Regions from separate parts of the Borborobacter xinjiangensis genome, predicted to be linked through region 1. Evidence: predicted binding sites of a transcription regulator. Region 1 holds the regulator's gene; the other holds the start of a gene.
What was found. The regulator LexA, encoded in region 1, represses DNA repair genes until DNA is damaged. The targets are predictions, from matches to a motif close to TGTTCNNNNTGTGTTCNG.
Positions count from the first base shown of each region.

Region 2: the regulator LexA is predicted to act here: its motif matches at 2,457-2,474, upstream of ACLKMW_RS18205 (PA0069 family radical SAM protein).

Region 1 covers NZ_JBLLVA010000005.1:94,228-99,623, reverse strand. The annotation lists gene ACLKMW_RS08410 (acylphosphatase) at 1-118, shown strand, start outside; gene ACLKMW_RS08405 (CBS domain-containing protein) at 248-679, opposite strand; gene ACLKMW_RS08400 (rhomboid family intramembrane serine protease) at 827-1,555, opposite strand; gene ACLKMW_RS08395 (PAS domain-containing protein) at 1,946-2,584, shown strand; gene ACLKMW_RS08390 (PilZ domain-containing protein) at 2,730-3,347, shown strand; gene lexA (transcriptional repressor LexA) at 3,466-4,185, shown strand; gene ACLKMW_RS08380 (ComEC/Rec2 family competence protein) at 4,471-5,396, opposite strand, start outside.
Region 2 covers NZ_JBLLVA010000018.1:96,632-102,027, reverse strand. The annotation lists gene ACLKMW_RS18210 (ribonuclease HII) at 118-801, opposite strand; gene ACLKMW_RS18205 (PA0069 family radical SAM protein) at 1,140-2,294, opposite strand; gene ACLKMW_RS18200 (glycosyltransferase) at 2,534-3,040, shown strand; gene moaB (molybdenum cofactor biosynthesis protein B) at 3,060-3,611, opposite strand; gene ACLKMW_RS18190 (4-(cytidine 5'-diphospho)-2-C-methyl-D-erythritol kinase) at 3,622-4,497, opposite strand; gene ACLKMW_RS18185 (hypothetical protein) at 4,494-4,679, opposite strand; gene ACLKMW_RS18180 (S49 family peptidase) at 4,758-5,396, opposite strand, start outside.

The DNA.
Region 1 (5,396 bases):
GGTTTCAACGATGCTGCAACGCTTTCGGCTCGGCCCGCCCGGGGCATCCGTCACCAGCGTTACGTCTGACGAAGCCGATGCCGACCAGGCGCCGACCAGCTTCAGGATCACTGGCTGAAGCGGAGCCATCTGGCTCGCCGCCTCGGGCCACCGGAACGATAAGACCGTGCACCTATCCTTAGCGCCTTGCCGCATTCCGGATTGATCGGGAATGCGGCTAAAGCCGATGCGCTCCTCGCGTTAGGGGCTAAGCAGTTGCGATATACGCCCTGATCTCCTCGGCCTCGCGTTCGACTTCCTCGATACGGCGCTTGACCACGTCGCCGATCGAAACGATGCCATCGAGCAGGCCGTTTTTCTCAACCGGCAGATGCCGAAACCTTCCCTTGGTCATGATCTCCATGACTTCGTTGACGGTATGATGTTCGTTGCAGATGTTGACCTTCGGGGTCATCGCGATGCGAACAGCCTGATCCAGCGCGGCCGCGCCTTCCCTGGCGAGGGTCCGGACGATGTCGCGCTCCGACAGTATACCGACGATCTTATGGTCGCCATTGGTGATCACCAGCGCGCCGACCCGGTGATCGACCATGATTCTTACCGCATCAGCCAACTTCTCGTTGGGACCAAGCGTGAAAACATCGTGGCCTTTCTCTTCCAGAATTGCCTTCACGGTCATGGCGACCATGGCGACCTCCTATTCGTAATCTTCAAAGCCGTCGCGGACATCCGCAAAAGCTTGCCCCGTCGCAACCATGGTGCGCCGGGATCGGGATCATTTCAAGCGGCTCCCAATTTGCGGCGTACCGCAGTACACAGGCTTTCCCTAACGCTGCGACATCCGCTTTGGTTCGAAAAATTGGATGCCGAAGAAACCGACCAGAAAGCCGCCGACATGCGCTTCCCACGCGATGCGGTCCGCCTCGCCGGGCGCAAAGCCCACGATGCCGGTGACCAGGTTGACGATCATCCACACGACCAGAAACGTCACGACGGTGCGTGAACGAAAGACGGCTGCCACCGGCAGCGGCAGGCCGGCGAAAGCCGGCTTCCCGGACGAACGATCGATATGAAAGCCGAATCGCGCGGCAGCCCCCATCATGCCCGAAATCGCGCCGGAGGCGCCGACCAACGGTGCCTGGTCCAGCGGATGCAGGCCGTAGTGCAGCCCGGCGGCGGCAAGCCCCGACACGGCCCAGAACAGCGAAAACCGCAGCGCTCCCAGCCGGTTTGCCAGTGGGGAGCCAAAGGCGGCAAGCCAGATCATGTTGACCAGCAGGTGCGCAACGCCGCCGTGCAGGAACGCATAGGTGAAAGGGCTGGTGAAGGCATAGACGTCGATGATGAACTGCCCCGAATAGCGGATCGGGATAAAGGCCGCACGCAACAGAACCCCGATATCCTGCTCCTGCGTCAGCACGTAGACGCGCAGCAGATGGATGCCGACGCAAAGGCCGATGGCCGCGATCACAATGCCGGGCAAATTGAACATCGGCTCGCCGCGGCGGCGAACCTTATCGGCCCCGTCATATTCATTTGGATTCCGCTCGGTCATCTTGTCTCCAGCTACACGGCAACCCTTCGCAGCATCCAAGTCGGGCGCGGGCGCCTGCAGCCTCTAACCCCGGCATGGGCGAATCACCAAGAAAAAAGCCGCCCAGCGTTTCTGCTGGACGGCCGGTCGAGCCCCCCTGCTCTCCCAAAAACCTTGACTGAAGTGCTGCCGATCGCCGCGAGGCGACCGCTGCTGGAGTGGTTTCAACGTGCCATACAGCTCTCTACTCCGCAACGTATACCAATCATTAACCTTAACACATCCGATCGGTTAACAAGCCGGCATACGCTCTGGCACGCAACCTGCTTCGCCCCGCATGTAGTTCCTCGAACAACGCCTTTCTGTTTGTCGATGGAACACCGGACGGCAGATTGTGCGGAGCGGAGCGGTATGAAACAGAACGGATCGATCGACCTGTTCCATTATTGGAATCGACTGCGGGACGGGCGTCCCGCACCGAGGCGGACAGAGGTCGAGCCGGCCGACATCAAGACGCTGTTGGCCGACACTTTCATTCTGGAGCGCGACACGCGCGGTGAAGCGGTATTCCGCCTCGCCGGCACCCGGCTTTGCGCCACATATGGGCGCGAGCTCAAGGGCTTTTCATTTCCCTCCCTGTGGCGCGAAAAGGACAGGCGGCTGCTCGCGCGGCTGGCCTACGGCGTCTTTCATGCCAAGTCCGTCGTCGTCGTCGTTTTCGAGGGCCGCACGCGGTGCGGCAAATCCAATCCGTTCGAGCTGCTTCTGCTGCCGCTTGAAGGTGGCGTGGAAAGCCCGCGCGCCATCGGCATTGTCACTCCAGGCGAGAGGCCGTTCTGGCTTGGCGCCGACCCCATAACCGATGCGCTGATCGAGTCGGTTCGGGTCGTCGATCCCGACTGTGAGCCGATGTTCCTGAAAAACCGTCCAGCCGTCACCGTGCCGCCGCTCGCCCCCAGCCAGAAAACGCTCTCGGAATCGGCTGATTCTCTCCGTGGTGGCCGACGCATACGTCACCTCGTCGTGCTTCCCGGCGGGCTCGACGAGTAGATCCCTGCCCTTGCAGTCCCCTGGCGTGGCCCAATGACGACGGCACGCTGCCGCCCTCGTGGCTACGGCTCGTTAACCAGTGTGGCGTAATTTAGCGGCTAGAAACTGGCGCAGCCATGCGGGAATTCGAGCGAACAGGGGCATCATGAGGGCGGCGGCGATCCACCAGGCGCCAACTGCGGTAGAAAAGCGCGGCTTTCAACGCGTCCGCGTGAAAATCTATGGCCGCTTCATGCTCGAAGATCGCACGGAACACCCCTGCCAGGTGGTCGATATGTCACCGGGCAATGTCGCGCTGCGTTGCGACCGCATCGGCAACCCCGGCGAAAAAGTCATCGCCTATATCGATCATATCGGCCGCGTCGAGGGGGTCGTGACCCGCACTATGCAAGACGGATTTGCGATGACGATCATCGCCTCCGACCGCAAGAAGGACAAACTCGCCGCACAGTTGACATGGCTTGCCAACAAGCATGAACTCGACCTGCCGGAAGACCGCCGCCATGAGCGTGTCGCACCGCGCAATCCAATGAGCACATTGCAACTCACCGACGGGCGACAATATCAGTGCCGGATCATCGATCTGTCGCTGTCGGGCGCTGCGATCGAAATCAGCGTAAAGCCGGCCCTAGGCGTTCAGGTCACGCTCGGAACGATGCGTGGACAGGTGGTACGCCATTTCGAGGATGGCGTGGCTATCGAATTCGCCGTCATACAGCGGCCGGAATCGCTGGATGCCGAGTTCAGCCGAAGCCTTTCCTGATCTGCGCTCCGAGACGCGTCTCTCTCCCACTTTTCACCGATTTAAACGGTTGCGGAACACAACTGGAACAGATAGTGTTTGTTCCGGGTTTGTTTTTCTTTGATTCTTCGGGGTGGCGATGCTCACGCGCAAACAACACGAGCTTCTCGTCTTCATTCATGAACGCCTGAAGGAGTCGGGCATACCACCCTCCTTCGACGAGATGAAGGAGGCTCTGGATCTTGCTTCGAAATCCGGCATCCATCGGCTGATCACCGCCTTGGAGGAAAGAGGCTTCATCAGGCGCTTGCCCAATCGGGCTCGGGCGCTGGAAGTTCTGCGCCTGCCCGATTCCATCGCGCCCGGTCTTGCGCCGCAACGCGCGAAGTTTTCGCCAAGCGTCATCGAAGGCAGCCTTGGGCGCCGCTCGCCCGAGCCTGCTCGCGGGCCTGTGGCGGAGAACGACGATTCAAACGCCTCCGTTTCGATTCCGGTGATGGGGCGCATCGCCGCCGGCGTGCCGATCGACGCAATCCAGCACAAGACCCATTCCATCTCCGTGCCGCCGGAGATGATCGCCGGCGGCGAACATTACGCTCTGGAGGTCAAGGGCGACTCGATGATCGAGGCCGGCATTTTCGACGGAGATACGGTTATCATTCGCAATGCCAGCACCGCCAATCCTGGCGAGATCATCGTGGCATTGGTGGATGAGGAAGAGGCGACGCTGAAACGGTTTCGCCGCAAGGGCGCGTCAATCGCGCTGGAGGCGGCCAATCCGGCCTATGAGACGCGCATTTTCGGACCGGATCGCGTGAAGGTGCAGGGTAAGCTGGTCGGGTTGATCCGCCGCTACTGAGGGTCTTTCGGCGGCAGGTGCGCCTTCCCTGGTCTCGATTGCGTTGAGGCCAGCCCTTCGCTTCCAGATGACAGGGTGAGATTGCGGGAGCTTCTGCGCCCCAGCTTTTACTCCTTGGAGCGCCATGCGCCCCAATCGACACCCAGGAATTCTTTCGGAAACCGGCTTACACTCTTACGGTCATGCCCTGGCCTCGGCTAATCGCTGGCATCACCGGATACCACTTGAGTGCGTTTACGCGAGACCGGGGCGCTTGGGGTGAGATGTGCTGTTGCTCGTGTCCGTTTATTTGAGCGTCCGACTGTCTCCCGAACTGGTTGTTGCATCTGCATTAGACGCATTTGCCCGCCGAGGCGCCTTTCGGCGGTAGGGCGGCAATCCACGAGCCTCGCGCGAGAAGCGCCGTTGAGTATGCCACGGACGATACGGACGGCTAATGGCAAAGCTGATTTCGGCTCGTGAACCAGTCGCTGCCTCGGATAATTGGATTGCAGCGCTCCCATATCTCGCAAGCTCGCGTTTGGTGACCACCAGCGTCCGACGGTTTTCGCATACATTACTCGCCGTCGCATCATCGACCACTACTACGGCCGCCTGTCCGCATGCAGGTTTGGCTGATGCCGCGTCAAGCGCATGTGCAATCACTGCGCCTGAAACATGACGTACGAGGCAAAGTCCGGCATCGCACACGAAACCGTCCGTGACTGGCGGCAAAGTGCCGGCTGCGCTTGGATTGGCCATCTTAAGAACGTCCGGCTTCAGTATCTTTTCTGCCCGAAGCGCACGCTGCCAGTTTTCGATGGTGAATTCGTTCGGGCGTGCGCGATTAACCGCCAGGCGCTGTTCGCCCACCGGCACTGCGACCAGTCGAGCGTCTTCGGACACCAATATGTCGGGCGGGCGGACATTTGCGACCGTGACGAGGCCGACGAGTGCGAATGGCAACGCCGTGACGCGCAACCGGGTTGTGGCCATAGTGGCGATGACGAGAGCCACGGTCCACAGCACGACGGAATGAACAGAAATGAGCCCCACCGCATCAACGGGCGAGTGTTGCGAGAGCCATCGCGAGACCGCGATCATTGCGGCAAGACCCTTGGCCATGACGAAGAAGAACGGCCCATCGAGACCGAATGGCATGGCAATGGAGCCGGCGACGGCAAACGGCATCACGAAGACAGACACGATGGGCATTACCGCAAGGTTCGCCA
Region 2 (5,396 bases), on a different contig from region 1:
GGAAATCCGACGTGCCGAAACATCTGAGGCGGCAGTACGATCAGGGCATTTCCGAGAGTAGGAGCCGGTTCGTGCGCCGGCGGTCGAGCAATCACGGCCGGGAACCGCTTGTCGGCTCTATAGCAAGGACTCGTCGTCGATCTCCGGCGCGTCGAGCCGGAACGGGGAGAAAGATACCCTGTGCCAACGCGCGACCGCGCCATGGGTGGTAATCGCCGCCCGATGGCGAGGCGTCGCATAGCCCATGTGAAACTCGAATCCATAGCGCGCATCTGTACGCCCGCACCCCGCCATCATGCGATCGCGCATCACTTTTGCGACGATCGACGCTGCGGCAATCGATTGCGACCGCTGGTCGCCCTTGATCAGCGCCTGTCCTTCGCAGCAAAGGCCGGGCGGAACGTCGCGGCCGTCGGCAAGCGCCAGTTGCGGCTTGAGCGGCAGCCCATGGAGGGCCCTGCGCATCGCTTCGAGGCTCGCCTTGCGGATGTCGCTGCGATCTATGCCTTCGGCGCACACCGAAGCCATTGAGATGCCAAGTGCTGTGGCGAGGATCGCTGAAAAAAGCTCCTCGCGCTCGATATGCGTGAGCCGCTTGGAATCGTCGAGGCCGGTTGGAATGCGCGCAGGATTCAAAATGACCGCCGCCGCGACCACCGGTCCGGCGAGTGGACCGCGACCGGCTTCGTCCATGCCGGCAACCGGCCATTGTCCGCGCGCCATCGCTCTCGCTTCAATCGAGAAGTCGGGCTTTTCGATGATTTCGATGAGGGGCGGAGAATCGGAGCGCGCGCGAGCCATAGTGCGGCAATGCTCGCATTGGCCCCGATTCTCCGCAAGTCCTTCCCGACCGTTTCAGGGGCGGAGACCGGGAAGGCACCGTCGGCGGTCGGGGAAAGGCCGGACGGGATCGCGTCAGCGCCGCGCGCTATCAATTGCGCAAAGACGCGTACTTTGTTCAGTGCATGGATTTGTTCAGTGCATGTATTTCCAAAAATTGCCCGATGCCTTGGGCTTTCACACTCCCGCGCAACAGGGCCTTGTCGCAAAGGATTTGAAAACGGTGGATATCGTCAGCGTCTTTGCTTCGCGCATCCGAGCCGATGTCCCCACACCATTTCGAGCAAATTCTCCTGACGCTAGAGCAGCATGAGCTGTTCGTTCTTCTTGGCCGCAGCGACGAACAGGTCGGTTCGAAGTTGCCTCCTTTCGACATTCAGCCCAAGCCGGCGCGCGGCAATCTCGAAGCGGCGTCCGATCTGCCAGGCATACGGGCCTGTACCTTTCATGCGCTTTCCCCACTCGGCGTCGTAGTCCTTGCCGTCGCGCATCGAGCGAACCAGCGACATGACGTGGCGATAGCGATCCGGATAGTGCCGCAGCAGCCAATCCTTGAAGATCGGACTGACCTCGAGCGGCAGGCGCAGGATGACGTAACCGGCTTCGCGCGCACCGGCTGCCTTGGCCGAGTCGAGGATGCGCTCGACCTCCTGATCGGTCAGCCCCGGAATGATCGGCGCCACCATAACCGATGTCGGAATTCCGGCGTCGCTCAACTGCCGGATCGCCTCCAGCCGCTTCGTCGGGGTTGCGGCCCGCGGCTCCATGGTGCGGGCCAGCATGCGGTCGAGTGTCGTTACCGACAGCGCCACCTTGGCAAGTCCGCGTTCGGCCATGCGCGAAAGTATGTCGATGTCGCGCACCACCAGGGCCGACTTCGTGACGATGCCGACCGGGTGCTGGCGCGCCTCCAGAACCTCCAGAATCTCGCGCATGATGCGCCACTGCTTCTCTATCGGCTGATAGGGATCGGTATTCGTTCCGATGGCGATGGTGCGCGGTTGGTAGCCTTCCTTCGACAACTCCTTGTCGAGCAGTCGCGCGGCATCCGGCTTGGCGAACAGCTTCGATTCGAAATCCAGCCCCGGCGACATGCCCATATAGCTGTGGGTCGGACGCGCGAAGCAATAGACGCAGCCATGCTCGCAGCCGCGATAAGGGTTGATCGATCGATCGAAGGAGATATCGGGCGAATTGTTGCGCGTGATGATAGTGCGCGACTTTTCCGTCTGGACCTCCGTCTTGAAGGGCGGCAAGTCTTCGAAGGTGCTCCAGCCATCGTCGAAGACATGGCGCGTGACCGGCTCGAACCTGCCGCTCGGATTGATGCCGGCGGCACGCCCTCGGCGCCGCTCGTCGTGGATCCTGACGCCACTTTCCTCGATCATCGCATTGGCCATGGCAACGCCTCCACTCCTGAAGGCGGCAACATCTGCGCGTGTTATCGGTTCCATCGACTTTTCGTCCGCATTGGCGCGCCATGTGCCCGTAAGGACGCACAAAAGCGCTCCATTTCTCGTTTCCAACGTGGATTCTCCGAAAGCCGGGTTTCAATTTCTGGCCCGATGCTCCGAACGAATCGCCGCGAGTCATGAAACTATTCCTATTACTCGGACGTGAACAAAGCAAGAACTTTCGCGGCGCGACGCTCGTAACTGGCGCATGGCTGGCATTTGCGCTATTCGCCCCGCCGATGCTGACTGTTCTCATCGAAACATCGAATCACGAAGAGGCGCTCGCCCGCACGCTGGCATCCCTGGTGGGCGCGGCAGTGGAAGGCGCGGTGCGCGAGGTCATCGTGTGCGATCTCGGTTCCTCCGACCGCACGGACGGCGTCGCCGACCAGGCCGGTTGCCGCTACCTTGCAAGTGGCGGCATCGCCGCGGGCATAGCCGAGGCCAAAAGCGATTGGCTGTTGTTGTTGGAGCCCGGTGCGCGCCTGGTCGACGGCTGGGAGGAGGCGGTGCTGGAGCATGTCGAATTGATGGCGATGCCGGCGCGCTTTTCGCGCTCGCATGCGGATCGGCCGCCTTTCCTGGCACGGATATTTTCTTCACGGCGGGCGCTGAGCGAGGGATTGCTCGTCCGCAAGGCGCAGGTGTCGGCAGCCGCGCGCCATGCCGGAAATGCCGAGGCGATCGCGCGTGGTCTGGCGACCAAAAGGTTGCGGGCGGAGATTCGCGTGGCGCCGCCGCTTTGAATGACGATTGGCCCCAAGATCAGGCCGACTTGCCGCCGCCCCGTTTAAGGTGCTCGTCGAGGCGCGGCATGATCTCCACGAAATTGCAGGGCATGTGGCGATAATCGAGCTGTGGCTTCAGGATGCCGTCCCAAGCGTCGCGGCAGGCGCCGGGCGAACCGGGCAGCACGAAGATGAAGGTGGCATTGAGCACGCCTCCTGTGGCGCGCGATTGCACGGTGGACGTGCCGATCTTGTCATAGGAAATGCGGTGGAACACTTCCGAAAAGCCGTCCATGCGCTTCTCGAAAATCGGCTCGAGCGCTTCCGGCGTTACGTCGCGCCCGGTGAAGCCGGTGCCGCCGGTGGTGATGATCACATCGATCTTCGGATCCTGCGACCAACTCCTGACCCGCTCCCTGATCTTGTCGACATCGTCGGTGACGATCTCGCGTGCCGCAAGCACGTGGCCAGCCTCGGCGATGCGGTCGGCCAAGGTCTGGCCGGACCTGTCCTCGGCCAGCGTGCGGCTGTCTGAGACCGTCAGCACCGCGATGCTGACGGGAATGAAGGGGCGTGCGTCCTGGGTCATATGATCCTCGTCAAGGCGTGCTGGACGTTGCCACGACGAACCAGCCCGGCTCCATGTCTCTAATCTTGCCGGCGGCGCGACGCGCGGCATCTTGCGTTTCGAACAGTCCGAAACAGGTGGCGCCCGAGCCAGACATGCGCGCAAGCAATGCCCCTGCGCCGCCGAGTGCCGTGAGCGCGTCGCCGATCGTCGGTGCAACGGCCCTGGCAGGCACTTCCAAATCGTTCCGGGTTTTGCCAAGCCATTTTACCACAGCCGTCACGCCGCGGTCTTCGGGGAGGGGGGGCAAAGGTGGATTCTGGCGGTTCTGCAGGGCGCGGAATACATCCGGGGTTGCTATCTCTACTCCCGGGTTGACCAGCACCAGGTGCAGTTGCGGAAACATGGCAACAGGCTCCACGATCTCGCCGATGCCGCTTGCCACAAGCGGCCGGCCGACAAGGCACATCGGCACGTCGGCGCCGAGCCTCAGCGCCAGTTCCGAGAGATCATCCTTGATGTTCCAGTGTCGCGCCAGCGCCCGCAAGGTCGCCGCCGCATCGCTCGAACCCCCGCCAATACCGGAGGCGACCGGAAGGTTCTTCTCAAGCAGAATGGCGACCGGCATTGTTCGCTCAGACGAAACGGTCCTGCGCAAGGCATCGCGCGCGCGCATCGCGAGATTGCCGGCGTCGAGCGGAATCTGTGCTGCGAACGGGCCGGCAACCGAGAAACTGTCTTCTCTGGCTGCTGTCACCGTCACGCGGTCGCCGTATCTTGAGAAAACCGCCAGGCTTTCGATGAGATGATAGCCGTCCTGACGCTGCCCGGTGACATGCAGCGCGAGATTTATCTTTGCCGGCGCGTCTTCGATACAGGCCGCTGAATTCAAGATCGTGATGGTCAATCCTTGGCCAGCCGATATTCGCCGGTCTCCGGGTCCTTGACCAGCGTGCCGGTCGCGCCATTCGCCGTTTGCTGCTCGGCGCGGCGAATCTTGGCCGTCACGCGCTCTGCTTCCTTGAGGAAAGAGCGGTATCCGAAATAGGCCACGACACCGACCAGCGCGAAGAAAATGAGCTGCGGCATGTTCACGTCCTCCACTGTTGACGGCCGGTCAGGCGTTCAGTTCGGTCTATCTCACAATAGGCGCAACGCCCGCCGTTTTCAAAGGCCAAAGCGGCTCCACAGCGCCCGCTCCTCGACCACGTCGAGGAGTCCGCCTGCCGCAGCGGCAGCTATCTCGGCGGCAGCGGGCCGCTCGGAAGAGCCGAAAATGCCGAGCTTGCGCCCGAAAAGACCGCGCGGCGGCGTGATCAGGTGTAGCCGCGTCTTCGCGCCGAAACGGTCCTTGAGCACCGTTCGCATGTCGCCCAGCGTGTCGACCAAGCCGAGTTCCAGGCCCTTTTTTCCGGTCCAGAACAGCCCGGTGAACAGCTCGGGATCATCCTTCAGCCGCGCGCCGCGCCGCTCTTTTACCAGGTCGATAAAGGTGTCATGGACTTCAAGCTGCAGCGCCTTCAGGCGTTCGATGTCTTCCGGCTTTTCCGGCTTGAACGGGTCCAGCGTCGCCTTGTTCTTGCCGGCGGTGTAGACGCGCCGCTCTATGCCGATCTTCTTGATCAGCTCGGTAAAGCCGAAAGAGGCCGAAACCACGCCGATGGAACCGACGATCGACGACGGATCGGCGACGATCTCATCGCCGGCGACAGCGATCATGTAGCCGCCGGATGCAGCGACGTCCTCGATGAAGACGAATACCTTACGGTTCTTCTCGACGGCAAGGTCGCGGATGCGCTTGTAGAT